Regions from separate parts of the Variovorax sp. H27-G14 genome, predicted to be linked through region 2. Evidence: predicted binding sites of a transcription regulator. Region 2 holds the regulator's gene; the other holds the start of a gene.

Region 1 (15,039 bases), on a different contig from region 2:
TGCTGTAGAACGACACGCCCTCGGGCAGGCCCGGAATGCGCACGCGCTCGTTGCAGTCGCGTGGCAACGGCCGCAGCGGCTGCGGTGGCCAGCCCGGCAGGTCGGCCGGCAGCGCCAGCGGGTTCCTGGCCAGCAGCAGCGCATGCGCGCGTGCCACCACCACCTCGCCGGCCAGCAGGTCGATGCCCACACGCACCGTGGCGCGCGACGACTGCACCTGCGCGCGCGTGACCAGCGGCGCCACCGGCACCGGCTTCACCAGTTCGACCGTGAGCCGCGCCAGCTGCCAGCCCGGGCCGGGCGCCGCGCGTTCGGCCACGTGCGCGAACAGGCCGCAGGGCGCGCCGCCGTGCTGCGCGCGCGGGTCCCAGGGGCCGCGCGACAGGTCGCTGGGTTGCCATGCGTCGCCGCCCAGGCCTGTGAAGACGGCGGCGCGGGGATGGGATTCGTCCGAGGTGGTTTCGTGGAGGGCCATTGCAGAATCCATTCGATGGGTCCAAAAATTCTAGGAACAACCCGCACGCAAGGTGTTCGGGTTCGGCGCGCATGACAGGCACGCGCGCACCGGTCGCCGCCCCCAGGAGAAAACCGCGCCAGTCCCGCGCACGCCACACCTCGCAGGCCTTGCAGGAGGCCTTTGTTCAGCTTTTGGTCGAGAAGGGTTTTGCCGCCATCACCATCCGCGAGATCGCGGCGGTGGCCGGCACGGGGCTGGGCAGCTTCTACGAGTACTTCGAAAACAAGGACGACCTGGCGCGTGTGTGCCTGCACCTGCGCTCCAAGGCGCTGCTGCTGGACGTGCGCACGGCCGTGCAGGCGCATGCGGGCCGGCCGCTGCGCGAGATCGTCGATGCGGTGATCGACGCGCAGGTCGAGGCGCACCGCGCGCAGCCGCTGGCCTGGGGCGCGCACTACCTGCTGGAGCGGCACCTCTCCGGCCCCGAGGCCTACCGCAAGATGTACGACCGCTTCGTGGGCGAATGGGTGGGCGTGCTCGACGCCGCGAACAACCTGGCGCCCGATTGCCAGAAGAAGGAAGTGGCCCGCGTGTGCCAGACCATCATCTACGGGCTGGTGGCGCACACCCACATCGGCACCGGCGGGCGGCCCGACTTGCAGGCGCTGTCACGGCAGCTGCGTGGCGCGCTGCACGGTTACCTGGCCGGGGTGGCCTGAACCGGAAAGAGCCTGTCGTTCAGCGCGACTTGTTCGTCGTGCTGCTGACACCGGCGTCGATGGTGCCGAACACCGTGACGCCGCTGCCGCTCGACGGCGTAGCCGCCGACGGGTTGGCGCTGCCGGCCGAACCGGTGCCCGCGCAGCCCGACACCAGTGCGCCCATGGCGATCACGAACACGGCGGCAATGAATGGCTTCACTTGGAACTCCAGATGGGGTTGGTTGGACGGGGTCGATTCACTATAGGCCCGGCCGCGCCCCGCCCCGTTGCTGCAAGCCCCGCCGGCGGCAGGGTTGTTGACGGTGCAAGGCGGGCGGTCGCGTTGCTCAGCGCGGGTCGGTGGCCAGCAGCATCTCGACCATCGAGCGCAGGTGGCCCTGCAGCCGCGCCGCGCCGGCCTCGTCCAGCGCCAGCGTGGTCTCGTCCATGTAGAGCTTGCGGTTGATCTCCACCTGGATGCTGTGCCGGTTGTCGGCTGGGTTGCCGTTGCGGCGCACCAGCTCCACGCCCTTGTACGGGTGGTTGTAGTCCACGCTGTAGCCAAAGGCGCGCAGGTGCGCGCACAGCTTGTGCGACAGCGCCGGGTCGGCCGTGCTGCCGTCGCGGTCGCCAATCACGAAGTCGGCATGCGCCAGCCCCGGAAAGTCGGTCGCGTGGCTGGCCGCAATGGCCGGCATCGAGTGGCAGTTGATGTGAATGCTGTAGCCGTGGCGCGCATGCGCCTCGTCCACCGCCTGCGCCACGGCCGCGTGGTACGGCCGCCAGCAGCTGTCGATGCGCTGGCGCACCTCTTCCACCGGCAACTGCCGGTCGTAGATGGGCAGGCCCTCGTCGGTGAGCTTCCAGATCAGGCCCTTGCCCAGGCGCACCTTCGACAGCACGCGCGGGTCGGTGGAGACCGGGTCGGTCCACGCGCCGTCGAGCATGGTGGTGTCGATCTCGGTGGTGTCGCGGTTGGCGTCCAGGTAGCTGCGCGGGAAATGCGCCTCCACCCAGGCCACGCCCAGCGCGGGCGCAAAGGCGTAGAGCTTCTCCACGTGCGTGTCCTCGGCGCGGCGCAGCGTGGCCAGCTCGCGCACCGTGCCGAAGTCTTCCGGGTAGACGGTGCCGCTGTGCGGGGAGTCCAGCACCAGCGGCGTGTGCCCGGCAACGCTGGTGACCTGGGCGCGGTTTTGGATCAGTTTCAGAACTGGATGCATAGGCAGGTAGGGGTCAGTCCAGTCGCACGCGCGCGAACTCGGCCACCTTCTTCATCTTCTCGATCTCGCTGGCAATCTGCTTGGTGAACTGCGCCGGCGTGGTGCCCGAGGCGTACAGCCCCTGCAGTGCCAGGCGGTCGCGCACCGATGCATCCTTCAGCGCGGTGGCCACGGCCTGCTGCATGCGCAGCACCAGGTCGGCGGGCGTGCCGGCGGGCGCGATCATGCCGAACCAAGACGGGTCGTTGTTGGCCGGGTAGCCCAGCTCGCCGTAGGTCGGCACGTCGGGCAGCACGTCCAGCCGGCCGGTCCAGGACACGGCCAGCGCCTTCAGCTTGCCCGCCTTCACGTGCGGCAGCGACGAGGCCACCTGGTCGAAGTACACCGGCACTTCGCCGGCCAGCACGTCGTTGATGGCCGGGCCCGCACCGCGGTAGGGGATGTGCACCATCGAGGTTCCGGTGCTGCTCTTGAACAGCTCCCCCCACATGTGGCCGATGGTGCCGTTGCCCGGCGAGGCATAAGACACCTTGCCCGGGTTGGCCTTCAGGTACTTCACCAGTTCGGCGAAGTTGGCGACCGGCAGCTTGGCCGGGTTGATGACGATGACGCCCGGCGCCTTCACGATTTCGGTCACGGCGGTGAAGCCCTTGATCGGGTCGTACGGCAGCTTCTGGTACACGGCCGGGTTCACGCCGTGCGTGGACAGCGTGGCAATGCCGAAGGTCAGGCCGTCCGGCGCGGCGCGGGCCAGCTCGGCCATGCCGATCGAGCCACCGGCGCCGGCGCGGTTGTCGATTACCACGGGCTGCTGAAGGATCTTGGCAATGGGCTCGCCGAGCACGCGCGCGGTGATGTCGGTGGCGCCGCCGGGCGGGAACGGAACGAGCAGGCGAATCGGCTTGCCTTGGGCAAAGGACATTCCTGGAAGGATAGAAGCGACAGCCAGCGTGGAAATGAAATGACGACGTTGCATGGGGTGTATTCCAGTGTGCATTGAGAGTGAAGAAACGATTTGTCACCTCACTGGAAGCAAAGGATAGACCAGGTAACATTCCAATCTGGAATGTTTTAATGGGCATCCTTCCATGTCACTGCGCCGCCTCAACCCTCCCCTGAACCTGCTGCGTGCCTTTTCGACCGTGGTGCGCTTTGGCAGCGTCTCGCGCGCGGCCGAGGCGCTGCACCTCACGCAGGGCGCGGTCAGCAAGCAGGTGCAGGAGCTGGAGCGCTGGATTGGCGCGCCGCTGTTCGAGCGCAGCCGCAAGCGCCTGGCGCTCACGCCGGCCGGCGAGCGGTACGAGAAGGCGGTGCGCGCCACGCTGGCGCAGCTGGAGGCGGCCACGCTGGAGCTCATCACCAGCGGCGACGGCGGCGGCGCGCTGCACCTGTCGACCCTGCCGACCTTCGGCGCCAAGTGGCTGATTCCGCGGCTGCCCGCGTTTCAGCGGCTGCACCCGCAGATCACGCTGCATTTCGTGCCCTTCGTGCACGGCTACGACTTCGAGCGGCCCGAGCTCGACTGCGCCATTCTTTTCGGCGACGGCCACTGGCCCGGCGCCCGCTCGCACTACCTCGCGGGGCAGGACGTGGCGCTGATCGCGCCGCGCGCGGCGCAGGCCGAGGTGGTCATTCGCGCGCCGCAGGACGTGGCGCGCTGCACGCTGCTGCGCCACGTGACGGTGCCGCAGTCGTGGCTGCAGTGGAGCGAGGCGCACGGCGTGCGCGGGCTCGACCCGCTCGCGGGCCCGCAGTTCGACCAGTTCCAGACCATGATCCGCGCGGTGATGGTGGGCATGGGCGTGGCGCTGGTGCCGCGCTGCCTGGTGCAGGACGAAATTGCCTCGGGGCTGGTGGACGAGCCGCTGCCCGGCTACCGCGGCGACCAGGGCTACTGGTTCTGCTACCCCGAGGGCCGCGGCCAACTGGCCACGCTCGACCACTTCCGCAGCTGGCTGCTCGCGGAGGTCGATCGCGGCACAGAGGCGCCGGCGCCTCTACCGTGCTGAGATCGGGCTGAGCCCGGCTGCCTATTCGGGCTTTGCGCCCGAGGCCTTCACCGCCGCACCCCACACGCCGATTTCGCTCGCCACGAAGCGGTCGAACTCGCCCGGCGTGGTGGGCGATGGCTCGGCGCCGCGCTCGCGAATGAAGCGCGCCATCTGCTCGCTCTTCAAAATATCGGTCACCTCGTGGTTGAGCCGCTCGACGATGTCGCTCGGCGTGCCGCGCGGCGCCATCAGGCCGAGCCAGCCCACGGCCTCGAAGTTCTTCGTGCCCGCCACGCCGCTTTCGCGCACCGTGGGCACGTCGGGCAGCTGCGACGAGCGCGTGGCCGATGTCACGGCCAGCGCCACCGCCTTGCCCGACTTGATGTGCGGCAGCGCGGCCGTCACCGAGTCGACCATCAGCGGCACCTGGTTGCCCAGAAAGTCCGACTGCGCCGGGCCGCTGCCGCGGTACGGGATGTGCGTGATGAACACATGCGCGGCCGACTTGTACATCTCGCCCGACAGATGCTGCGTGCCGCCGATGCCGGCGCTCGCATAGCTCAGCCGGCCGGGCTCGGCCTTGGCGCGTTGCGTGAGCGCGGCCAGCGTGCCGATGCCGCTCTCCGGCGTGGCCAGAAACACCAGCGGCACCTTCGCGATCAGCGAGATGCCCGTGAGGTCCTTGCGCGGGTCGAAGCCGGGCTTGGCGTAGAGCGTCTGGTTGACCGCCATCGCGCTGCCGGCCACCACCAGCGTGTAGCCGTCGGGCGGCGCGCGCACCACAAACTCGGTGCCGATGTTGCTGCCGGCACCGGCCTTGTTGTCGATGATCACCGGCTGGCCCAGGCGCTTGCCGAGCTGTTCGGCGAGCGCGCGGGCAAAGATGTCGGTGGCCTGCCCGGGCGGGAACGGCACCACCAGCTTGACGGGCCTGTCAGGCCATGCGGCGGCCTGCGCCAGGCCGGCAGTGAGCATGCCGCCCAGCAGCATCGCCGCCGCCAGGCCTGTGGCCAGTTGTCTGCGCCGCATGGCTCAGAGCGCCGACAGGTGCTTGCCCACGATGCCCGCCAGTTCGAACATCGTCACCTGGTCCTTGCCGAACACGGGCTTCAGCTTGGCGTCGGCATTGATGGCGCGCTTGTTGGTCGCGTCCTGCAGGCCGTTGGCCTTGATGTAGTCCCACAGCTTCTTGATGACCTCGGTGCGCGCCACCGGATCGGCGCCGATCACCGCGGCCAGCGAGTCGCTGGGCTTCAGGCCCGCGCCGGGCTTGCGCGGCGCGGCGGCCTTCTTCGCGGCCGGTGCCTTCTTGGCGGCGGGCGTCTTCTTGGCCGCCACCTTTTTCGCGGCCGCGGTCTTGGCCGCCGGCTTGCCGAAGGTCTTGCGCGGCGGGAACTTGCTGCCGCCTTCGCGCGGCGCGAACTCGAAGGTCACCTTGCCCTCTTCGGCGTTCCAGGTCAGGAAGGCCTTGAAGGCGCGGCGCGTGCGCATGCTCACGAACTTGTCGAGCAGGTCGGTCTTGCCGGTGGCGAGCAGCTTTTCCATCTGCGGGCGTTCCACGGGCTGCTGCAGGATGATCTTGCCGGTCTTGAAGGTGCAGCTGGGCGTGGGTTGCGCGTTGGTCGGCACCGACTTCTCGCACACGTAGTTGCTGCCGTGATCGAACACCGGCGCGCCGCACACCGGGCAGGGGCCCACGGTGTCCTGTTCGCTGAAGTCGACGATCTCGCCGCTCTCGGCGTTCTTGTCGTCGCCAAAGTCGAACTCCAGCTTCCAGTTCTTCGCCTCTTCGTCGAACTTGATGACGATCTCCGAGGTGAAGGGCCAGCCGGCCTTGGAGCGGAAGCCGTCGATCGGGCCGATGTGCTTGTCGCGCAAGAGCGCCTCGGCCTCGGCCACCTCGAAGGTGCGTCCGGCCGGCGACTTGCCGAACGAGAAGCCGCAGGCGTCCTCGCCCGTGCCGGTCTTGCCGGTGCAGGCGTAGCGGCGGTAGTTTTCCTTCACCACGCCGCCGCAGTTGGGGCACGGCGTCTGCAGGGTCGAGTAGTCGCCCGGCACGGTGTCGCGGTCGTACTCCTTGGCCTTCTTGACGATGTGCTCCGTCATGGCGGCAATCTCGCGCATGAAGGCTTCGCGGCTGAGCGCGCCCTTTTCCATCTGCGCGAGCTTGTATTCCCACTCGCCGGTGAGTTCGGCCTTGGAGAGTTCTTCCACGCCCAGGCCGCGCAGCAGCGTCATCAGCTGGAATGCCTTGGCCGTGGGGATCAGCTCGCGGCCTTCGCGCAGCATGTATTTCTCGGCAATCAGCCCTTCGATGGTGGCCGCGCGCGTGGCAGGCGTGCCCAGGCCCTTCTCCTGCATGGCCTCGCGCAGCTCGTCGTCGTCGATGGTCTTGCCCGCGCCTTCCATGGCGCCCAGCAGCGTGGCTTCGGAGTAGCGCGCCGGTGGGCGCGTCTTCAGGCCTTTGGTGTCGACCGTTTCGGCCTTGACGATTTCGCCCGGCTTCACCGGCACCAGCCGCTTGCCGTCCTTGTCGTCTTCCTTCTCGTCGTCTTGTGCCTCCTTGCCGTAGATGGCGAGCCAGCCCGGCTTCACCAGCACCTTGCCGTCGGTGCGGAACGGGTATTTCTTGCCGCCCTGCTCCACCGTGCTGATGCGCGTGGTCACCTGGTGCTCGGCGCTGGGGAAGAACACCGACATGAAGCGGCGCACCACGAAGTCATAGAGCTTCTGCTCGGCGTCGCTCAGGCCGCTGGGGGCCTGCAGCGTGGGGATGATGGCAAAGTGATCCGACACCTTGGCGTTGTCGAAGATGCGCTTGTTGGGCTTGACGTAGTTGCCGTCGACCGCCTGCTTGGCAAACGGCGCCAGGTGCTTCATGCCGCTGTTGGCGAGCATGACCATGGTGTCCTTCACCACGGGCAAATAGTCTTCCGGCAGCGCACGCGAATCGGTACGCGGGTAGGTCAGCGCCTTGTGGCGTTCGTACAGGCTCTGCGCCAGCGCCAGCGTGGTCTTGGCGCTGAAGCCGAAGCGGCCGTTGGCCTCGCGCTGCAGCGAGGTCAGGTCGAACAGACCGGGCGAGGCCTGCGTGGTGGGCTTGCTTTCTTCCGTGACGGTGGCGGGCTTGCCGCGCGCGGCGTTGGCGATGGCCACGGCATCTTGTTCGTTCCAGATGCGGTCGGCGCGCTGCTCGGAGTCGGGCTCGCCGTTGGCCTGCAGCGGCGCGTTGGCCTTCTTCCAGCTGGCGTCGAACCACTTGCCCGGGTACTCGCCGGCTTCGGCCGCGAAGCTGCCGTGCACTTCCCAGTAGTTGCGCGAGACGAACTTGCGGATCTGCTCCTCGCGCTCCACCACCACCGACAGCGTGGGCGTCTGCACCCGGCCCACGGTCGTCAGAAAGAAGCCGCCGTCGCGCGAATTGAACGCGGTCATGGCGCGCGTGCCGTTGATGCCCACCAGCCAGTCGGCCTCGGAGCGCGAGCGCGCGGCGTCGGCCAGGCCCTGCATCTGCTTTTCGGTGCGCAACTGGTCGAAGCCGTCGCGAATTGCCTGCGGCGTCATCGACTGCAGCCACAGCCGCTTGACCGGCTTGTTCAGCCCCGTCTTGCCGCCGGCGTACTGCTCGATCAGGCGAAAGATCAGCTCGCCCTCGCGGCCCGCGTCGCAGGCGTTGATGAGCTGCGTCACGTCCTTGCGCTTGGCCTGCTTGACCACGGCGTTCAGGCGCGTCTTGGTCTTGTCGACGGGCTTGAGGTCGAAGTGCGGCGGAATCACGGGGAGGTTGGCAAAGCTCCACTTGCCCCGCTTGACGTCGAACTCCTCGGGCGCCTGGATCTCGACCAGGTGACCGACGGCGCTGGTCACGACATAGCTGTCGTTCTCGAAATGCTCGTCGTGCTTGTCGAATTTGCCGGCCACCGGCGTGAGCGCACGCACGATGTCCTGTGCCACCGACGGCTTTTCTGCGATTACCAAGGTCTTCATCAACAATTCCTAAAAAGTTCTCAGGCCGCCGCCGAGCCGCCTTGCGGCTCCCTTTTGGGGCAGCGACGACACGCAGTGCGAGAGCGTGGGGGCCACATACAATCTGCGGCTTCCCGCGTGTACACGCGCACACGCGCATGTGTGCATATTCAAACTAACAGACTTCGGCGATGCCTTCCAAAACCCCAAATTCCGCGGGCCGCCGCATTCAGATGCGACGCTCCGATGTCCATGGCAACGGTGTCTTCGCCGTGCAGGACCTGGCCGAAGGCGAAACGCTCATCGAATACAAGGGCGAGGTCATCAACTGGAAAGAGGCCCTGCGCCGCCATCCGCACGACCCGGCCCAGCCCAACCACACCTTCTACTTCCATATCGATGACGGTCGTGTGATCGACGGCAACGTGAAGGGCAACGACGCGCGCTGGATCAATCACTCCTGCGAGCCGAACTGCGAAGCCGACGAAGTCGATGGGCGCGTTTATATCAAGGCATTGCGCAACATCGCTGCAGGCGAAGAGCTCAATTACGACTACGGCCTGGTCATCGACGAGCCGTACACGCCCACGCTGCTGTCCGAATTTCCTTGCTGGTGCGGCTCCGAAGAGTGCCGCGGCACGCTGCTGACGCCCAAGGACGACGAGGAAGAAGAGAAGAAAAAGAAGAAGGCCGAAAAGAAGGCCGAGAAAAAAGCCGAAAAGAAAAAGGCAGAAAAAAAGGCTGAAAAGAAAGCCGATAAAAAAGCCGAAAAAAAGGCAGATAAAAAAGCGGAAAAGAAATCCGCCAAGAAAGAAAAGTCCGACAAGGACTGACCATGAGCAGCACCTCGGCCACCTGGTTCGAAGACCGGATCGCCGCATCCGTCGCACCGCTGCTGCCCGGCTTCACGGTCGAGGCCGTGGCCGAAATAGATTCCACCAACACCGAGCTGATGCGCCGTGCGCGCGCCGGCCGTGTCGAGCCCGTGCTGCTCGTGGCCGAGCGCCAGACCGCGGGGCGCGGGCGCCTCGGGCGACCCTGGCAGAGCGCGTCGGGGCAGGAAGAGTCCGCGTCGCTCCTGTTCTCGCTCGGCATGCCGCTGGCGCCGGCCGACTGGTCGGGCCTGTCGCTGGCCGTGGGCGTGGCCGTGGCCGAGAGCCTCGACCCCTCGGGCGCGCACCGGGTCGGCCTGAAGTGGCCCAACGACGTGTGGGTGAACGACTGCAAGCTGGTCGGCATCCTCATCGAGACCGCCATGCCCGCCATGCCCGCCATGCCCGCGATGTCCGCCCCTGGCCGGCCGGATGCCTCGCGCTATCTGGTGATCGGTATCGGCATCAACATCGGCGCGCGTGACGCGGATGGCATGCGCACGCCGCCGGCATGGATGCGCCAGTGGCGCCCCGAGGCAACCGCGCCCGAGGTGCTGCTTGAACTGGCCGAGCCGCTGGTGCGCTGCGTGCGTGAGTTCGAGGCCCGTGGCTTCGCCCCCTTTGCCGAACGCTTTGCCGCACGCGACGTGCTGCGCGGGCGCGAGGTGGTGCTCAGCGACGGCACCGCCGGGCTGTGCGAAGGCGTGGCCTGGGGCGGCGAGCTGCAGGTGCGCACCGACGCCGGCCTGCAGCTCATTTCCAGCGACGAAGTGAGCGTGCGCCCCCGCGGCATGGCCTTCTGAGCAAGATGAAGCTGCGCCTGCTGCTCGTCGCCTTGCTGCTGGCCAACGCCGGCTACTTTCTGTGGGCGCGCGGTGACCTGGCCGGCTTTGGCTTGGCACCGGCCGGGCTCAGCGAGCGCGAGCCACAACGCATGGCGCGGCAGATCCACCCCGAGTGGCTGCAGTTGCGCAAGGACGTGAAGCCGGGTGCGCCGTCTTCCACTTCAGCTCCCGCGCCCGCGCCCGCTCCGTCATCCACGCCGTCGCCCGCCCCCGCTCCCTGATCCAGCAAGCGCCTGCAGATCAGGCCTTCGCTTCCCCCTCGAAGCGCACCGTGAACAGCGCGCCCGGCGGATGCTTGCCCGGATGCGCGTCCTCCAGCTTCACTTGCGCGCGGTGCTGGTTGGCAATCTCCCGCACGATCGGCAAGCCCAGCCCCGAGCCGTCGGCCTCGTTGCCCAGCACGCGGTAGAACGGCTCGAACACCAGCTCGCGGTCGGCTTCGGCAATGCCCGGGCCGTTGTCCTCCACCTGCAGCAGCAGCACATGGCCGAAGGGGTCGGCCAGCACGCGCGCGGTGATCACGCCGGGGCGCTGCGGCGTCGATGGCGTGTAGTTGATCGCGTTGTCCACCAGGTTGCGCACCAGCTCCTTCAGCAGCGTGGCGTTGCCGTCGAACATCACGCCCGGTGCGCAGGCCTCGGCACCGTCGTAGCCCAGGTCGATGCGCTTGTCGATCGCGCGCGGCACCGCCTCGCGCACCACCTCGATGGTGAGCCGCGCCAGGTCGCAGGGCTGGTGGTGCGCGTTGGCGCTGTTGCCTTCGGCGCGCGCCAGCGACAGCAGCTGGTTGACCGTGTGCGTGGCGCGCTTGCTGGCGCGGCCGATCTGCTTGAGCGACTGCTTCAGCTCGTCGGCATTGGCGCCCTCGCGCTGCGCCAGGTCGGCCTGCATGCGCAGGCCCGCCAGCGGCGTTTTCAGCTGGTGCGCCGCGTCGGCCAGAAAGCGTTTTTGCGTGCCGATGGAGTCGTTGAGCTTGTCCAGCAGCTCGTTCACCGACGACACCAGCGGCACCACTTCGAGCGGCACCGACGATTCGTCCAGCGGGCTCAGGTCGCCCGGGCGCCGCTCGCGAATGCGCGCCTCCACCACCGACAGCGGCTTGATGCCGCGCACCAGCGCCAGCCAGATCAGCAGCACCGCCAGCGGCAATATGGCGAACTGCGGCAGCAGCACGCCCTTGATGATCTCGGCCGCCAGCACCGACTGCTTCTCGCGCGTTTCGGCCAACTGCAGCAGCGTGGGCGGCACGTCGTCGCTGCCGCTGGGCAGCCACAGCGAGGCCACGCGCACCGGCAGGCCGTGCACGTCGGCGTTGTGCAGAAACACCTGGCCGGGCGGCAGCGGTTCGTCCAGGCCGGGCAGCGGCACGTCGTGCTCGCCACTCAGCAACGTGCCGTGGCCGTCGAGCAGCTGGTAGTACACATGGCCGGCATCGTCGGCCCGCAAGATTTCGCGCGCCGACTGCGACAGCATGAATTCCGTGTGCCCGTCTCTCACCGTGACCAGCTCGGCCAGCGCCTTCACGTTGTGCTCCAGCGCGCGGTCGAACGGGGCGTTGGCAATGCCCTGCGCCACCAGCCAGGTGACGCCGATGCTCACCGGCACCAGCAGCAGCAGCGGCGTGAGCATCCAGTCGAGGATTTCGCCGAACAACGAGCGCTGGGCGCGCTGAAAGAGTTTCATCGCGGCCCGTCCACTGGCATGTTGCCGCCCGTGCGGCGCGACCGTGCCGGGCGTGCCGCCGTCACTGGATCTTTTCGAGGCAATAGCCCAGCCCGCGCACCGTCGCAATGCGCACCGGGCCCTTCTCGATCTTCTTGCGCAGGCGGTGGATGTACACCTCGATGGCGTTGAGGCTCACCTCCTCGCCCCATTCGCACAGGCGGTCGACCAGCTGGTCCTTGCTCACCAGCCGGCCGGCGCGCTGCAGCAGCACTTCGAGCAGGCCGAGCTCGCGCGCCGACAGCTCGACCATCTTGCCGTCGATGGTGGCCACGCGGCCGCCCTGGTCGTACACGAGCGGGCCGTGGCGGATGGTGTTGCTGGTGGTGCCCATGCCGCGCCGGGTGAGGGCGCGCACGCGCGCTTCGAGCTCCTGCAGGCTGAAGGGCTTGGCCATGTAGTCGTCGGCGCCGTGGTCCAGGCCCTTCACGCGCTCTTCCACGCTGTCGGCCGCAGTGAGCACCAGCACCGGCAGCTGCGAGCCGCGCGCGCGCAGGCGCTTCAGTATCTCGATGCCGTGCAGGCCAGGCAGCCCGAGGTCCAGGATCAGCAGGTCGAACTCGTCGTGGGTCATGAGCGCGGTGTCGGCCTGCGAGCCGTTGGCCACATGGTCGACCGCAGCGCCCGAAGTGCGCAGGCTGCGCAGCAGGGCATCGGCCAGCACCTGGTCGTCTTCGGCAATCAGAATCCGCATATGCGCCACCTCCGGCCTGGTTCGGGTGTCGGGCGCCACGCTGGAGCCGTTCACATTTGTCTCTGCGGACGAGTCTACGCGGCGGCGTAGGCTTCCAGACCGATGGTTACCACGGTGGCAATGTCGTTTCCCACGCTGCTTCTGAACTCGCTTTCGGCCTGCGTCACGGCAGCGCGAAAGGCGTCCAGCCAGGCCAGGCCGTCGGGCGTGAAGAGCACGCGCCGCGCGCGCGCATCGAGCGGGTCGGGCCCGCGCGTTACCAGCCCCCAGGCCTCGCACTGGTCGACCAGCGCGCCCATCGCCTGCTTGGTCATGCCGGCGCGCTCGGCCAGCTCCGTGAGACGCGAGCCTTCGCGCGACAGGTGGCGCGTGATGTGGATGTGCGCGGCGCTCACCTGCGCGCGCGCCGCCAGGTTCGACAGCGCCAGCGGCACGTCGACCGCGTGCGCCATCAGCTCCAGCACGCGCTCGTCGAAGCGGCGCATGGCGTGGCCCAGCAGGCGGCCCAGGTGGGTCTGGCGCCAGGCGTCGGGATCGGTCGGGAAAAGAGCGGCAGCAGCGGCGTCGGACATGGCGCCAGATGGTAAAGCAAACTGACCAAAAAATGGGTTTACGCCAACCAATGAACCCCTACACTACTGTTCAAGCATCCAGCCTGTGATTAAAAGCAGACCGGACGCCACCTCACACAAACCGTTGATATTCAAGGAGTTTTCCACATGGACGCAGTTGTCAAGGGCGCAAGCATCTCGGTCGCCAACAGTGAAAAAGCCAAGGCCCTGCAGGCCGCGCTGGCGCAGATCGAAAAGCAGTTCGGCAAGGGCACGATCATGCGGCTCGGCGAAGGCGAAGCGCTCGAAGACATCCAGGTGGTCTCCACCGGCTCGCTGGGCCTGGACATCGCCCTGGGCGTCGGCGGCCTGCCGCGCGGGCGCGTCATCGAAATCTACGGCCCTGAATCGTCGGGCAAGACCACGCTCACGCTGCAGGTCATCGCCTCCATGCAGAAGCAGGCCGGCACCTGCGCCTTCGTCGACGCCGAGCACGCGCTCGACGTGCAGTACGCCCAGAAGCTCGGCGTGAACCTGTCCGACCTGCTGATCAGCCAGCCCGACACCGGCGAACAGGCCCTGGAAATCGTTGACTCGCTGGTGCGCTCGGGTGCTGTCGACCTGATCGTCATCGACTCGGTGGCCGCGCTCACGCCCAAGGCTGAAATCGAAGGCGAAATGGGCGACTCGCTGCCCGGCCTGCAGGCCCGCCTGATGAGCCAGGCGCTGCGCAAGCTCACAGCCACCATCAAGAAGACCAACTGCATGGTCATCTTCATCAACCAGATCCGCATGAAGATCGGCGTGATGTTCGGCTCGCCCGAAACCACCACCGGCGGCAATGCGCTGAAGTTCTACGCCTCGGTGCGCCTGGACATTCGCCGCATCGGCACCATCAAGAGGGGTGACGAGGCCATCGGCAACGAAACCAAGGTGAAGGTGGTGAAGAACAAGGTGTCGCCCCCGTTCAAGACGGCGGAGTTCGACATTCTGTTCGGCGAGGGCATCAGCCGCGAAGGCGAAATCATCGACATGGGCGTGACCGCCAAGATCGTCGACAAGTCGGGTGCCTGGTACGCCTACAACGGCGAAAAAATCGGCCAGGGCCGTGACAACGCCCGTGAGTTTTTGCGCGAGAACCCCGAGCTGTCGCGCGAGATCGAGAACAAGGTGCGCGAGTCGCTGGGCATTCCGCTGCTGGCCGCCGATGCCAACGCCACGCCCGAAAAGCCGCAGAAGGCCGCCAAGGCAGAGAAAGCGGACAAGGCCGAGAAGGCAGACAAGGGCGAATAAGCTCCGGCGCGGCCCCAAGCGAGGCCGTGCGAGCGGTCCCCCCGAATGGCATTCAACGCCCCGTCCCTCAAAGGCCGCGCCCTGCGCCTGCTGAGCCAGCGCGAGCATTCCCGCCTGGAACTCGAGCGCAAGCTGGCCAAGCATGAAGAAGAGCCCGGCACGCTGGCCAAGGCGCTCGACGAACTGGCCGCCAAGGACTTCATCAGCGAACCGCGCGTGGTGGCCTCGGTGCTCAACCAGCGCGCGGCCCGCTCGGGCGCGCTGCGGGTGAGGCAGGAGCTGCAGGCCAAGGGCATTGCGCCCGAAGCCATCGCCGAAGCGGTGGCCAGCCTGCAGGAGACCGAAGTCGAACGCGCCACCGCCCTGTGGCGCCGCCGCTTCGACGCCCCGCCTGCCGACGCGAAGGCGCGGGCCAAGCAGATGCGGTTCCTGATGGCGCGCGGTTTCTCCGGCGCTGTCGTGTCCAAGGTGCTCAGGAGCGATTTCGATGAAACCGACGAATGACAACCCCACCGTTCAGTCCCGTGTCGTCACGCAGCGCGTGCATTGCGACTGGCGCCGCGCCTACGCACTCGCGGCCGACCCGGCGCGCCTGCCTGACTGGGCCAGCGGGCTCGCGAAGAGTGCGCTGGTGCGGCATGGCGACCACTGGACCGTGCGCACGCCCGAGAGCGGCGACGCCCGCATGCGCTTTGCGCCGTCCAACGACTTCGGCGTGCTCGACCAC
Region 2 (15,039 bases):
CGCGCGCCTCGCCTACCCAGTGCGCGATGGCATCCCCGTGCTGCTGGAAAACGAAGCACGCACGCTGTCCGACGAAGAGCTCGGGCTGTGAGCTTCACCGTTCTGGTGCCAGCGCGGCTGGCGTCGACACGGCTCCCCAACAAACCCCTGGCCGACATCGCCGGCGTGCCGATGGTGGTGCGCGTGGCGCAGCGTGCCAGCGAATCGGGCGCGGCGCGCGTGGTCGTTGCGGGCGACGACCCTTCCATCATTTCGGCTTGCAGGGCACATGGCGTCGAGGCCATCCTGACCCGGCAAGACCATCCGAGCGGTACCGACCGGCTGGCCGAAGCCTGCGAGCAACTCGGTCTGGACGGCGACGACATCGTGGTGAACGTGCAGGGCGACGAGCCTTTGATCGACCCCGCCCTGATCGACGCGGTCGCGGCCACGCTGGCCTCCCATGCCGAAGCCGCCATGAGCACCGCCGCGCACGAAATCGATTCCATCACCGACTTCATGAACCCGAACGTGGTGAAGGCCGTGCTCGACGCGCAAGGCAACGCGATGTACTTCAGCCGCGCCCCGGTGCCGTGGTGGCGCGACGGCTCCGCCCATGGGGCGGCACCCACCGTGCTGCCCACGCCGGCGCCGCTGCGCCACATCGGCATCTACGGTTATCGCGCTGGCTTCGTGCGCAGCTTTCCGTCGCTGCCGCCGGCGCCTGTCGAGGCCACGGAAGCGCTGGAACAGCTGCGTGCGCTGTGGCACGGCCATCGCATTGCGGTGCATGTGAGCCACGTTGCGCCCGGTCCGGGCATCGACACGCCCGAAGACCTTGCGCGGGTGCGCGCCGTCTTCGCCGCCAACTCCAGGGGCTGAAAAGGCCGTGTCACCTGCGGGAAGCGCGGAGATTTCGTCGAGGACACGCATGCTATCCTCGAAGCAATTCCGCCTTGCCCAGCCCTGGGGCCGACGCTGGGTGCGACACAAAATCTAAGAACCGTCCGAGGACACCATGAGACTAATTTTGCTGGGCGCGCCCGGGGCGGGCAAAGGCACGCAAGCGGCCTTCATCTGCCAGAAATACAGCATCCCCCAGATCTCGACCGGCGACATGCTGCGCGCCGCCGTCAAGGCGGGGACGCCGCTGGGGCTGCAGGCCAAGGCCGTCATGGATGCGGGTGCACTGGTCAGCGATGACCTGATCATCAATCTGGTGAAGGAACGCATTGCGCAGGCCGATTGCGGCAGCGGCTTCCTGTTCGACGGCTTCCCGCGCACCATTCCTCAGGCCGACGCCATGAAGGCGGCCGGCGTGAAGCTCGACTACGTGCTCGAGATCGATGTGCCCTTCAGCGACATCATCGAGCGCATGAGCGGTCGGCGCTCGCACCCGGCTTCGGGACGCACCTACCACGTCAAGTTCAATCCGCCCAAGGTGGAAGGCAAGGACGACGTGACCGGTGAGGAACTGATCCAGCGCGAAGACGACAAGGAAGAAACCGTGCGCAAGCGGCTGGACGTGTACAGCCAGCAGACGCGTCCGCTGGTGGACTACTACTCGGCCTGGGCCAATACCGACCCAGCCGCCGCGCCCAAGTACCGCGCCATCAAGGGCGTGGGCACGGTCGATGAAATCACGCAGCGTGCGCTGGCCGCACTGAGCAACTGATTTCGCAGCCGCCCTTTCACAGGGCGGCTTTTTTATTCCCCGAGCAGTTCCAGCATCAGCGCGATGCGCGCCTTCACCGGCGTCAGAGCGCCCGCATCGCGCAACTGCTCGCCTGCCTTGGGCAGGATCCTTCCGCTCATGCAACGCGTCGCGCGGACCACCGAAATTCCCGCGGCTTGCGCCTTCAGCGCCGCCTCTTCCAACGCGTGATGCACCGTGCCATTGCCGGTGGTTGCGAGCACCAGGCCCCGCAAGGGATCAAGGACGGCCGCGCTCATGAGCGCATCGATCACCGCGCCGCTCGCGCCCGCATGGCTCATGACGATCTCCACGCGCGGCCACGTCACCGCGCCCGCGCCGACGGGTTTCGACGCCTGCGATCCGCCGCCTTCGGGCCATGAGCGCACAAGGCGCACGTCCCCTTCTTCCACATAGCCGAGCGGCCCCGCGTCGCCCGAGCCGAAAGCGTCGAGCCGATAGGTGTGCGTTTTCTGGATGTCCACCGCGCTGTGGACCGTGCCGGCACATACCACCGTCACGCCCTGCGCACCCTTGGTTGCGGCCACGCTGATGGCGTCGCGCACGTTCTGCGGTCCGTCCGGTGCCAGCGCCGTTGCAGGGCGCATCGCGCAGGTCAGCACCACCGGTTTGGCCGCTGCGAGCACCGAGTGCAGGAAGAACGCCGTCTCCTCCAGCGTGTCGGTGCCATGCGTGATGACCACGCCCGCCACGTCGGGCTGCGCCAGCCAATGCGCGCAGCGCTGCGCGAGTTGCCGCCATATCTCGAAGGACATGTCTTTGCTGTCCACCTGCGCCACCTGCTCCGCCACCAGCGTCACGCCAGTCGGAGCATCGATGCCGCCCAACAGGTCGGCCACGCCCACCTGCCCGGCCGTGTAGCCGATGTTGTCGCCGCTGCTGGCGGCCTTGCCGGCGATGGTGCCGCCAGTGCCCAGAACCACCACGCGTTGCACTTCAGCTGAAAAGGAATTGACCATGACTTGTCAACTTTTAAAAACTGGTTAAAAATACAGGTACTGGATATCTAGCCAGTGCCGCAAGGAACCACATATGCAGTTCGCAGTGAAGCTTACAGCCCGCCAGCAGCAGATCCTGGACTTGATCCAGAGTGCCATCGCCCGCACCGGCGCCCCACCCACGCGCGCCGAAATCGCCAACGAGCTGGGGTTCAAGTCGGCCAATGCCGCCGAAGAACACCTGCAGGCGCTGGCGCGCAAGGGTGTCATCGAGCTGGTGAGCGGCACCTCGCGCGGCATTCGCCTCAAGGGCGACGCCCTGCGCTCGCTCACTGAAACGCGCCACCGCGAAGGCGGCCAGTTCTCGCTGTCGCTGCCCGGCATGGCCCAGCTGGCACTGCCGCTCATCGGCCGCGTTGCCGCCGGCTCGCCTATCCTGGCGCAAGAGCATGTCGACAAGACCTACTACGTCGAGAACACGCTGTTCCAGCGCCAGCCCGACTACCTGCTGAAGGTGCGCGGCATGTCGATGCGCGACGCCGGCATCATGGACGGCGACCTGCTCGCCGTGCAGGCCACCAAGGAAGCGCGCAACGGCCAGATCGTGGTCGCGCGCCTGGGCGAAGAGGTGACGGTGAAGCGCCTGAAGCGCAACAAGCTGGTCATCGAGCTGCACGCCGAGAACCCTGACTACCCGACCATCATCGTCCAGCCCGGCGAGCCTTTCGAAATCGAAGGCCTTGCGGTCGGCCTCATCCGCAACACCATGCTGATGTAGGCCTCGCGGCCTGCTGGCAGCAGCACTCATCCGGCCGCGACAGGTGGCGGGCGTATGGCGCAAAGTCGTCATCACCCTGTCGCGGCCGATTCAAGAAATCCTGCCTGTGTTCAACCTCATACTTTTTTGGAGTTCACATGGGAATCGCCCTTCTCGCCATTGCTGATTTCTGGATGCCGCTGCAGTCGCTGGCCAACCGCCTGATCCCGACGCGCAGGCCCCACGCCAGGGACCATCTCGACGCCAACGACAGCTCCGCAGGTCTTCGCTACGTTGCCGTGCGCCCCGCCTGCACCACCCGCGCTGGCGGCATCACCGCAACGCCCGCGGTGGCCACGGCACCCGCACGCCCGCTGCGCGTGGTTCGCGTGGTCGACGGCAAGGGCCAGCAGCGCAACGACCGCGTCGTGATCTCCGGTCGCATGGCGGACGTGTGTGCCGAACTCGACCGCCTGGCCGCACTCGAAACCGCCGAGATCATGGCCACGGCCCACCGCTCGACGCGGCTGCACTGACGCAAACGCCCAGGAAGCCCTGCGGAAGCGGGCCCGAAAGCCGCCCGGGCCTGGGTATCCAAACGTTCACCGCTGCGACATGGCGATGGTGCGAGGCACAATGGCACGCCATGAACATTGTGATCCTCGACGATTACCAGGACGCCGTGCGCAAGCTGCGCTGCGCCGCCAAGCTGGACGCGTACGCGGCCAAGGTCTATACCAACACGGTGAAGGGCATCGGGCAGTTGTCGGTTCGTCTCAAGGACGCAGACGTGATCGTGCTGATTCGCGAGCGCTCGCAGATCTCGCGTCAGCTCATTGAAAAGCTGCCCAAGCTCAAACTCATTTCGCAGACCGGGCGCATTGCCGGCCACATCGACGTGGCCGCATGCACGGAACGCGGCGTAGCGGTGGCAGAGGGCTCGGGCTCTCCGCAGGCGCCGGCTGAACTCACGTGGGCACTCATCATGTCCGCGATGCGACGGCTGCCGCAGTACATCAGCAACCTCAAGCACGGTGCCTGGCAACAGTCGGGGCTCAAGTCGGCGTCGATGCCGCCGAACTTCGGGCTGGGCTCGGTGCTCAAGGGCAAGACGCTGTGCATTTGGGGCTATGGCCGCATCGGCCAGCTCGTGGCGCGCTACGGGCAGGCGTTTGGCATGCAGGTCGTTATTTGGGGGCGTGAGGCCAGTTGCGCCAAGGCGCGCTCCGACGGGTTCCAAGTGGCCCAGAACCGCCATGAATTCTTTGCCGCGGCCGACGTGCTGTCTGTGCACCTGCGGCTCAATGACGAGACCAACGGCCTCATCACGCTCGAAGACCTGTCCCGCATGAAGCCCACGGCGCTGTTCGTGAACACGTCGCGCGCCGAACTGGTCGAGGCCGACGCGCTGCTTGCCGCCCTCAACCGTGGCCGCCCCGGCCTGGCCGCCATTGACGTGTTCGAGAGCGAACCGCCGCTGCAAGGCCATGCGCTGCTGCGGCTGGAAAACTGCATCTGCACGCCGCACATCGGCTATGTGGAGCAGGAGAGCTACGAGAGCTACTTCGGCCAGGCTTTCGACAACGTCGTGAGCTACATCAACGGCAACCCCACCAACATCGTGAACCCCGGCGCGCTGCAGGTCCGTCGGTGAGCCTGCCTGCGCCGCGGCGCGCGGCGCAAGGCGCACCAAAAAGCGCATCCAATAGCGCACTTTGGGCGCTCCTCGCCGGCAATTTCGTGATTGGCACCGGCGTGATGGTGGTGCCCGGCACGCTCAACGAAATCAGCAGTTCGCTGTCGATCAGCGTGGCCACCTCGGGCCAGTTGATCACGGCCGCCGCGGTGGTGATGTGCATCGGTGCACCGCTGCTGGCCGCTGCGGTCGCGGGCTGGGACCGCCGCCGGCTGCTGGCCCTCACCATGCTGTGGTACGCCGCCGGGCATGCGCTTTCGGCGCTGATGCCGAGCTTTGGCGCACTGCTTCCGGTGCGCATGCTCACGGTCATTGCACCGGCCATCTTCACGCCACAGGCGGCGGCCTGCGCCGGCCTGCTGGTGCCGCCCGAGCAGCGCGGGCGTGCGGTGACCTTCGTCTTTCTGGGCTGGTCGATGGCCTCGGTGCTGGGCCTGCCCATCGGCGCATTGATTGGCGGATACCTGGGCTGGCGCATGGCCTTCATGGCCATCGCGTTCTTGAGTGTCGCCAGCGCGACATCGATCTGGCTGACCATGCCCAACGCCGTCCGCCCCGTCGCGCTCACAGCCGCGGCCTGGTCGCGCGTGCTGCGCAGCCCGGTGCTGATGGGCATCGTCACGGTCACCGCGCTACAGGGCACCGGGCAGTTCGTGCTGTCGAGCTATTTCGGCCCGATCCTCAAGCAGAGCTACGGCGCGGACGCCACCACGCTGAGCCTGATCTGGGCGCTGTTCGGCGTCTTCGGCCTGCTCGGCAACATGCTCGTGAGCCGCTTCATCGACCGCATCGGCGCCGGGCGGATGGTGCTGGTGACCACCGCGTTGATCACGCTGAGCCTGCTGCTGTGGCCGCTGGCCTCCACGCTCGCCTGGCTGGCCGTGGTGCTGGTGCCCTGGGGGTTGGGCTGCTTCGCCACCAATTCGGCGCAGCAGGCCCGCCTGGTGGGCCTGGCACCCACCCTGGCGCCAGGCTCGGTGGCATTGAACAGCTCCGGCATCTACACGGGCCAGGCCGTGGGTGCGGCGCTCGGCGGTTGGCTGCTGGCCAACGACGCGGCCGCCTGGATGAGCTGGGTCGGCTTTGGCGTGCTGATGGTGGCCATGGTGCTCAGCGTGGCCATCGACCGCAGCGGGCGGCCCGGCTGATCGGCCATCGACCTCCGAGGGCTGAAAACATGCCCCCGCGTAAAACCCGTCACGCCCCCTGCGCGCGGGACTGCAAAATCGAAGCCTTCGCCAGCACCCTTGCGGCAGCCGCATCAACGCCTGCGCGGCAGGCCCGGACACCACTCAACCATTGAAACCCTCCAGCACATGACAGTGAACTACACCCGAACAGGCGTCGTCGGCGCCGGCGCCATGGGTCGCGGCATCGCGCAGATTGCCGTACAGGCCGGCAGCGACGTGCTGCTGCTCGACAGCTTTGCGGGCGCCGCCGAGCGCGGCCGCGAGGCCCTCGTCGCCCAGTGGAACAAGCTGCACGAAAAGAACAAGATCGACGCCGCCACGCGCGACCTGTACATCGCCCGCGTGAAGGCCGTCGATTCGGCCCAGGCGCTGGCCGGCTGCGACCTGGTGGTCGAGGCGGTCGTCGAAGACCTGGAAGTCAAGCGCGCGCTGTTCCGCGAACTCGAAGGCATCGTGGCCGAGACCGCCACGCTGGTCACCAACACCTCGTCGCTGTCGGTCACGGCCATTGCGGCCGGCCTGAAGCGCCCCGAGCGCTTCGCGGGCTTTCACTTCTTCAACCCGGTGCCGCTGATGAAGGTGGTCGAGGTGGTGGCGGGCTTCAAGACCGCGCCCGAGGTCTGCACCCAACTGGCCGGCTACGCCAAACAGATGGGCCACAGCGCAGTGCAGGCGCAGGACACGCCAGGCTTCATCGTCAACCACGCGGGCCGCGGCTACGGCACCGAGGCGCTGCGCATCGTGGGCGAAGGCGTGGCCGACTTCGTCACCATCGACCGCATCCTGAAAGACCAGGCCGGCTTTCGCCTGGGCCCGTTCGAGCTGCTGGACCTGACCGCGCTCGACGTGTCGCACCCGGTGATGGAGTCGATCTACCACCAGTACTTTGAAGAGCCGCGCTTTCGCCCAAGTGTGATCACCGCGCAGCGCCTGGCCGCCGGCGCACTGGGCCGCAAGACCGGCGAAGGCTTCTACCGCTACACCGACGGCGTGATGCAGCAGACGCCCGAGGCCGCGCCTCCGGTGGTCGAGGGCAGCCCTTCGGTGTGGGTGTCGCCGCGCGCCGCGCGCCGTGCCGAACTGCTGCGCCTGGTGAACACGCTGGGCGCGCAGATCGACAGCGGCGCCACGCCCGCCGCGCATTCGCTGATTCTGGTTGCGCCGCTGGGCTTCGACGTGACCACGGTGGCCGCGGTCGAGCGCCTGGACGCCACGCGCACCGTGGGCATCGACATGCTGATCGACGACGCCGCCACCAAGCGCCGCGTGCTCGCCACCAACCCGGCCACGCGCCGCGACATGCGCGACATGGCGCATGCCCTGTTCGCACGCGACGGCAAGGCCGTGAGCGTGATCCGCGACAGCGGCGGCTTCGTCACGCAGCGCGTGATCGGCGCCATCGTCAACATTGCCGCCGACATGTGCCAGCAGCGCGTGTGCACGCCGGGCGACCTGGAAACGGCCGTGCAACTGGGCCTGGGCTATCCGCGCGGCCCGCTCGCCATGGGCAACCTCTACGGCCCGACCAACATGCTGGAGGTGCTGTTCAACCTGCAGACGGTGTACGGCGACCCGCGCTATCGCCCGAGCCCGTGGCTGCGCCGCCGCGGCGCACTCGGCCTGAGCCTGCTGCACGAAGAAGAATGAACACGCCATGACCGCTGAACTCAAGAGCACCAGCGAAGGTAGCACCATGGTGCTGACCATCGCCAACCCGACCCAGCGCAATGCACTGGGCCCCGAGATCTACGCCGCGGGCATCGAGGCGCTCAACGGCGCCGAGGGCAGCGCGGAGATCCGCAGCGTGGTCATCGTGGGCGAAGGCGCATGGTTCTGCGCCGGCGGCTCGCTGCAGCGGTTGCTGGCCAACCGCCAGCTCGACCGTTCGGTGCAGGCCGAGAGCATCGAGGGCCTGCACAACTGGATCGATTCGATCCGCACCTTTCCCAAGCCGATCATTGCGGCGGTCGAAGGCGCGGCCGCGGGCGCGGGCTTCTCGCTTGCGCTGGCCTGCGACTTCGTGGTGGCGGCACGCGACGCGGTGTTTGCCGCCTCGTACAGCAACGTGGCGCTGTCGCCCGACGGCGGCCTGAGCTGGCACCTCGGCAGGCAGCTGCCACGCCAGTTGGCCAGCGAATGGCTCATGAACGGCGAGCGCATCGACGCGGCCCGGCTGCACGCGCTGGGCCTGGTCAACGAGCTCACGGAAAGCGGCCAGGCACTGGCCGGCGCGCTGGCGCTGGCCACCAAGCTGAACGCGCGCGCGCCCAACTCGCTTGCGAGCATCAAGGAGCTGCTGAGCGATGCGCGTGGCGCCACGCTCACGTCGCAGTTGTCGCAGGAGCGCGACCACTTCGTGCGCAACCTGCACCATGCGAACGCGGGCATCGGCATTGCCGCGTTCCTCGACAAGAAGCCACCGCAGTACGAGTGACGCCGCGCTGCGTCGCTCCCGTGACACCCCCCAGCTTTTCAGTCGCCGAGAGGACAGACCAATGGACGACCCCATTCTTACTATCGAAGAACGTGAAGCGATCAACAGTGGTCGCTGGTTTTCTTCCCTATCTCCATCGCTACGGCACGACATCCTCCGATGCGCCTTTGTCAAACGCTACAAGGACGGCGACCTGATCGCTGCCCGCGGCGACCCGCCCGAACACTGGATTGCCTGCGCCAAGGGCGCGGTGCGCGTGAGTTCGACGGCCGTCTCGGGCAAGCAGGTGACGCTGACCTACGTGGAGCCGGGCATCTGGTTCGGCGACGTGGCAATGTTCGACGGGGACCGGCGCACGCACGACGCCTATGCGCATGGCGACAGCACCATCCTGTGCGTGGCGCGGGGCGACTTCCACAAGATCCTGGCCGCGCACGTGGAGCTCTACGAAGCGCTGATGCGCCTGCAGGCACGCCGCATCCGCACGCTGTTCGGTCTGGTGGAAGACCTCAACACCCTGCCCTTGCGCGCGCGCCTGGCCAAGCAGCTGATTCACCTCGTGCGCAGCTACGGCGTGCCCAACCTGGACGATGGCAGCCAGACGCGCATCGGGCTGCAGCTGGCGCAGGAAGAACTGGCGCAACTGCTGGGCGCATCGCGCCAGCGGGTGAACCAGGAACTCAAGACCATGGAGCGCGAGGGCACGATCCGCATCGAACCGGCCGGGCTGGTGGTGCTCGATCGGGCGGGCCTCATGCGCGTCTCGGAAACCGAAAGCTAGAACACTGACATGAGCCAGGACTTCTCCAACTTCATCGGCACCCGTGCCGTCTCGCAACAGCATGCCTTCGACGTCGACACGCTCGCAGCCTGGCTTGAGAAGAACCTCGACGGGTTCAAGGGGCCGCTGACAGTAGAGATGTTCAAGGGCGGGCAGTCGAACCCGACCTACAAGCTGATCACGCCGTCGCAAAGCTACGTGATGCGCGCCAAGCCGGGCCCGGTCGCCAAGCTGCTGCCCTCGGCGCATGCGGTGGAACGCGAATTCAAGGTGATGCGCGGGCTGGCCGGCACCGACGTGCCGGTGCCGCGCATGCACTGCCTGTGCGAGGACGAAGGCATCATCGGCCGCGCGTTCTACGTGATGGAGTTCATGCAGGGCCGCGTGCTGTGGGACCAGTCGTTGCCCGGCTTCAGCAACGCCGAGCGCGCGGCCTACTACGACGAGATGAACCGCGTGATTGCCGCACTGCACACGGTCGACTTTGCTGCCCGCGGCCTGGCCGACTACGGCAAGCCGGGCAACTACTTCGACCGCCAGATCGGCCGCTGGAGCAAGCAGTACAAGGCTTCGGCGGATGGCGCCGGCGAGCTGTCGCAGCCCATCGATGCCATGGAGCGGCTGATCGACTGGCTGCCCACCCACATGCCGGCGAGCGCACGTGACGAGAGCAAGGTGTCCATCGTTCATGGCGACTACCGCCTGGACAACGTGATGTTCCATGCCACCGAGCCGCGCATCATCGCGGTGCTCGACTGGGAGCTTTCCACGCTGGGCCACCCGCTCGCGGACTTCAGCTACCACTGCATGTCGTGGCACATGCCGCCCACCACGGGGCGCGGCATCGGCGGCGTGGACCTTGTGTCGCTCGGCATTCCGACCGAGAGCGAATACATCCGCCGCTATTGCGAGCGCACCCGCATCAGCACGCCCGAGGCGCTGGCGCCCGACTGGAACTTCTACCAGGCCTACAACCTGTTCCGCATGGCCGCGATCCTGCAAGGCATTGCCAAACGGGTCGAGGCCGGCACCGCATCGAGCGAGCAAGCCGTGGCTTCGGCACGCGGCGCACGGCCCATGGCCGACATGGCCTGGCAGTTTGCCCAGAAGGCGTAACGGCCTCCCACCCACACCGGACCCACACAGGACCTACAAGGAGACACAAGATGGACTTCGAATACTCGGCCAAGACCAAAGATCTGCAGAAACGCGTCAAGGCGTTCATGGACGACAACATCTACCCGGCCGAGGCCGAGTACAGCGCTGAGCTGGCGGCCAACACCGTCGCCGGCAAGCGCTGGACCGCGCTGAAGACGGTGGAGAAGGTCAAGGAAAAGGCCAAGGCCCAGGGCCTGTGGAACCTGTTTCTTCCGGTCGACAGCGCCTCGGCCTCCGGCTACGCCGGCGCGGGTCTGACCAACCAGGAATACGCACCGCTGGCCGAAATCATGGGCGCGGTGCCATGGGCCAGCGAAGCCTTCAACTGCTCGGCGCCCGACACCGGCAACATGGAGACCATTGCGCGCTACGGCTCGGAAGAAATCAAGGCCCGCTGGCTCAAGCCACTGCTGGAAGGCCAGATTCGCTCGGCCTTCGCAATGACCGAGCCCGATGTGGCTTCGAGTGACGCCACCAACATTGCCACGCGCATCGAGCGCCAGGGCGACGAGTACGTGATCAACGGCCACAAATGGTGGATTTCCGGTGCGGCCGACCCGCGCTGCGCGGTCTTCATCACCATGGGCAAGACCGATCCCGACGCACCGCGCCATTCGCAGCAGAGCATGGTCATCGTGCCGGCGGACGCCAAGGGCATTCGCATCGTGCGCCCGCTCAACGTGATGGGCTACGACGACGCGCCGCACGGCCACGTGGAGATGCACTTCGAGAACGTGCGCGTTCCCGTCGACAACATTCTTCTGGGCGAAGGCCGTGGCTTTGAAATCGCGCAAGGCCGCCTTGGCCCCGGACGCATTCACCACTGCATGCGCCTGATCGGCCTGGCCGAGCGCGCGCTCGAGCTGATGTGCAAGCGCGCTTCGTCGCGCGTCGCCTTCGGCAAGACCGTGGCCTCGCAAACCGTGACGCAGGAGCGCATTGCCGAAGCCCGCTGCAAGATCGACATGGCCCGCCTGCTCACGCTGAAGGCCGCCTGGCTGATGGACGTGGCCGGCAACAAGGTCGCGAAGAACGAGATCGCCATGATCAAGGTGGTTGCACCCTCGATGGCCTGCCAGGTGATCGACTGGGCTATGCAAGTGCACGGTGGCGGCGGCATGTGCGACGACTTCCCGCTGGCAGCCGCCTACGCCGGCGCGCGCACGCTGCGCTTCGCAGACGGCCCGGACGAAGTGCACCGCAACGCGATCGCCAAGTGGGAGCTGGGCAAGTACGCGCCCGGCAAGGCTGACGCCGAGATGCCGGTGACGCGCTCCTGATTCTTGAATTGCGCCCTCTCCCCTCGGGGATGTACAGGGGATAGGGCTGGAACAAGGGCCGACGGCGATCAATTCGCCCCGGCCCTTTTCTATTTCAGAGCTTCTTGTGCAGAAAGAGCGCGTGGCCGAAAGCCGGGTCAAGCTGGTAGCCCGCGAAGCCCTCGCGCTCGTAGCTGCGCAGCGCGGGCGCATTGCCCGACAGCACTTCGAGCGTGAGCTTGCAGGCGCCCCGATTGCGCGCCTCCTGCTCGACCAGGGCAAACATCTTCTGCGCCACACGCTGTCCGCGGTGGCTGGCCAGCACCACCACGTCGTGCACGTTCACCAGCGGCTTGCAGGCGAAGGTCGAGAAGCCCTCGATGCAGTTGATCAGGCCGACCGGCTGCTCGCCCTCGTACGCGACCACGCTGAAGGCCTGTGGCCGCGCCGCCAGCGCCTCGGGCAGGCCCTGCAGCACGGCCGCATCGAGCGGTGTGCCGCCGCCTGCGGGGTCGCGTGCGTACCCGTCGAGCAGGTCGACCAGCGCAGCGGCCTGCGCCGCGTTGCGGTAGTCGACCATGCGAACGTCGATCTGCGTCATTGCGCAGGCTTCAACAGGGCCGCAAGGCGCTGCGCGCAGGACTCGGCCTGCGCCGCGTCACGCGCCTCCACCATCACGCGCACCAGCGGCTCTGTGCCGCTTGCACGAATCAGCACGCGGCCTGCGTCGCCCAGTTCGGCCTCGATGCGTTCGGTTTCGCTGGCCAGCGCCTGGTTGTCCTTCCAGTTTTGGTCAGGCGAGATGCGCACGTTGATCAACGTCTGCGGGAACAGCGTGACGCCTTCGAGCAGCTGTGCCACCGTCTTGCCGCTGCGCACGCAGGCCTGCAACACCTGCAGCGCGCTCACGATGCCATCGCCCGTGGTGTGGCGGTCGAGCGCCAGCAGGTGGCCGGAGCCCTCGCCGCCCAGGATCCAGCCGCGCTTGTCGAGCTCTTCGAGCACGTAGCGGTCGCCGACCTTGGCGCGCACAAACTCGATGCCCTGCTTGCGCAGCGCGACCTCGACGGCCTTGTTCGTCATGAGCGTGCCGACCACGCCCACCGGCTTCTCGCCGCGCGCCATGCGCTCGGCCACCATGAGGTAGAGCAATTCGTCGCCGTTGAACAGGCGCCCGTCGGCGTCGACCAGTTGCAGGCGGTCGGCATCGCCATCGAGCGCAATGCCGTAGTCGGCCTTCTGCGCGGTCACCTCGGCAACCAGCGCTTCGGGATGGGTCGCGCCAAAGCCCTTGTTGATGTTCAACCCGTTCGGCGACACGCCGATGCTGATCACTTCCGCGCCCAGTTCGTGGAACACGTTGGGCGCCACCTGGTAGGCCGCGCCGTGGGCGGCGTCGACCACCAGCTTCATGTCGCGCAGCGTCAGGTCGTTGGCGAAAGTGCTCTTGCAGAACTCGATGTAGCGGCCGGCCGCATCGTCCAGTCGGCGAGCCTTGCCGAGGTTGGCCGAATCGACCCACACCGGTGCTTCTTCCAGCACGGCCTCGACCGCGAGCTCCCAGGCGTCGTCGAGCTTGGTGCCCTGGGCGCTGAAGAACTTGATGCCGTTGTCGGGGTACGGGTTGTGGCTTGCGCTGATTACCACGCCAAGGCTGGCGCGCTGGGCACGCGTGAGGTACGCCACGCCGGGCGTGGGCAGCGGGCCGAGCAGCACCACGTCGACCCCAGCCGAGTTGAAGCCCGACTCCAGCGCCGACTCCAGCATGTAGCCCGAAATGCGGGTGTCCTTGCCGATCAGCACCGTCGGGCGAGCCTGGGTCTTCTTGAGCACGCGGCCCACCGCATGCGCCAGGCGCAGCACAAAGTCGGGGGTGATCGGGGACTGGCCGACCGTGCCACGGATGCCGTCGGTGCCGAAATATTTGCGGGTCATGGTTGTTCTGTCTGTTTTTGTTGAATTTGTGTTTCCTGGCCCTTCATGGCGCGCCATACCGCAAGGGCGGCCACGGTGTCGCGCACGTCGTGCACACGCACCACGGCCGCGCCACGGTCCACGGCCAGCACCGCCGCGGCCACGCTAGGCACGATGCGCTCCCCCGCCACCTCGATGCCAGTGACCGCACCAATCGACGACTTGCGCGACCAGCCCAGCAACAACGGCAGGCCACCCGCGAGCAGTTCGCGCTGGCGCGCCAGCAAGGCGAAATTCTGTGTCACGGTCTTGCCGAAGCCGACGCCAGGGTCGAGCGCGATCCGTGAAAAATCAACGCCCTGTGCCTGCAGCAACTGCAGCTGTTCGGCGAGGAACGCGAGCACCTCGGGAACGACATCGCCGGCCATCGGCACGGTCTGCATCGTCTGCGGGTCGCGATGCATGTGCATCAGACAGATGCCGCACGAAGGATGCGCTGCGACGGCTTCGCGCGCGCCCGGTTGGCGCAGCGCCCAGATGTCGTTCACGATGTCCGCGCCCAGGTCGAGCACCGCGCGCATGACCTCGGGCTTGTACGTGTCGACGGAGATCGGCACGTTCAGCTTCACCGCCTCACGCACCACGGGCACGACGCGCGCCAGCTCGTAGTCGAGCAGCACCGCGGGGCTGCCGGGGCGGGTCGATTCACCGCCGATGTCCAGAATGTCGGCGCCCTGCGCCAGCAACTGCTCGCAATGCTTCAGCGCCGCCTGGGTCGAGGCGTGGGCACCGCCGTCGGAGAAAGAGTCGGGCGTGACATTGACGATGCCCATCACGCGCGGCTGCGCGAGATCGATGCGAAAACGCGAGGTCTGCCAGACCGCGGCCGGGGCCACCCTTGCGCCATGAAAAACGGGGCCAGAGGCCCCGTTGTTGTGCGATGTCGATGCCACCTCAGGCTGCAGTGGGCGCCGGGTCAGGGTTGACCGCCGGCGTGCCGCCGCTGCCACCACTGCCCGAAGGCGGGATGCGCGGCGTCCAGTCCTTGGGCGGGCGCGGTGCGCGGCCCGCCATGATGTCGTCGAGCTGTTCGCTGTCGATGGTTTCCCATTCAAGCAGCGCCTTGGCCATGGCGTGCATCTTGTCGCTGTTCGCTTCGATCAGGCTGCGCGCCAGAGCGTACTGCTCGTCGATGATGCGGCGCACTTCGCCGTCGACC

Evidence for each region. The regulator LexA, encoded in region 2, represses DNA repair genes until DNA is damaged. The targets are predictions, from matches to a motif close to ACTGTATNNNNATACAGT.
Region 1: recA (recombinase RecA) is a predicted target of LexA. The motif match lies at 13,106-13,123, and genes of this name have one in related genera.

What each region holds. Positions count from the first base shown of each region.
Region 1 is NZ_JAYLVN010000004.1:169,130-184,168, forward strand. Features, by position in the region: gene VLK31_RS13320 (thioesterase family protein) at 1-475, opposite strand, end outside; gene VLK31_RS13325 (TetR/AcrR family transcriptional regulator) at 547-1,176, shown strand; gene VLK31_RS13330 (hypothetical protein) at 1,196-1,378, opposite strand; gene VLK31_RS13335 (N-formylglutamate amidohydrolase) at 1,506-2,378, opposite strand; gene VLK31_RS13340 (tripartite tricarboxylate transporter substrate binding protein BugE) at 2,392-3,354, opposite strand; gene VLK31_RS13345 (LysR substrate-binding domain-containing protein) at 3,467-4,387, shown strand; gene VLK31_RS13350 (tripartite tricarboxylate transporter substrate binding protein) at 4,409-5,359, opposite strand; gene VLK31_RS13355 (DNA topoisomerase III) at 5,402-8,356, opposite strand; gene VLK31_RS13360 (SET domain-containing protein) at 8,527-9,168, shown strand; gene VLK31_RS13365 (biotin--[acetyl-CoA-carboxylase] ligase) at 9,171-10,010, shown strand; gene VLK31_RS13370 (sporulation protein) at 10,016-10,273, shown strand; gene VLK31_RS13375 (sensor histidine kinase N-terminal domain-containing protein) at 10,293-11,735, opposite strand; gene VLK31_RS13380 (response regulator) at 11,797-12,468, opposite strand; gene VLK31_RS13385 (MarR family winged helix-turn-helix transcriptional regulator) at 12,543-13,040, opposite strand; gene recA (recombinase RecA) at 13,188-14,312, shown strand; gene recX (recombination regulator RecX) at 14,358-14,816, shown strand; gene VLK31_RS13400 (SRPBCC family protein) at 14,800-15,039, shown strand, end outside.
Region 2 is NZ_JAYLVN010000002.1:490,611-505,649, reverse strand. Features, by position in the region: gene VLK31_RS07910 (Trm112 family protein) at 1-91, shown strand, start outside; gene kdsB (3-deoxy-manno-octulosonate cytidylyltransferase) at 88-861, shown strand; gene adk (adenylate kinase) at 998-1,654, shown strand; gene VLK31_RS07895 (asparaginase) at 1,687-2,652, opposite strand; gene lexA (transcriptional repressor LexA) at 2,726-3,409, shown strand; gene VLK31_RS07885 (hypothetical protein) at 3,547-3,924, shown strand; gene VLK31_RS07880 (D-2-hydroxyacid dehydrogenase family protein) at 4,035-5,042, shown strand; gene VLK31_RS07875 (MFS transporter) at 5,039-6,232, shown strand; gene VLK31_RS07870 (3-hydroxyacyl-CoA dehydrogenase) at 6,401-7,921, shown strand; gene VLK31_RS07865 (oxepin-CoA hydrolase, alternative type) at 7,929-8,708, shown strand; gene VLK31_RS07860 (Crp/Fnr family transcriptional regulator) at 8,770-9,489, shown strand; gene VLK31_RS07855 (phosphotransferase) at 9,499-10,605, shown strand; gene VLK31_RS07850 (acyl-CoA dehydrogenase family protein) at 10,656-11,927, shown strand; gene VLK31_RS07845 (GNAT family N-acetyltransferase) at 12,022-12,507, opposite strand; gene glmM (phosphoglucosamine mutase) at 12,504-13,841, opposite strand; gene folP (dihydropteroate synthase) at 13,838-14,653, opposite strand; gene ftsH (ATP-dependent zinc metalloprotease FtsH) at 14,775-15,039, opposite strand, start outside.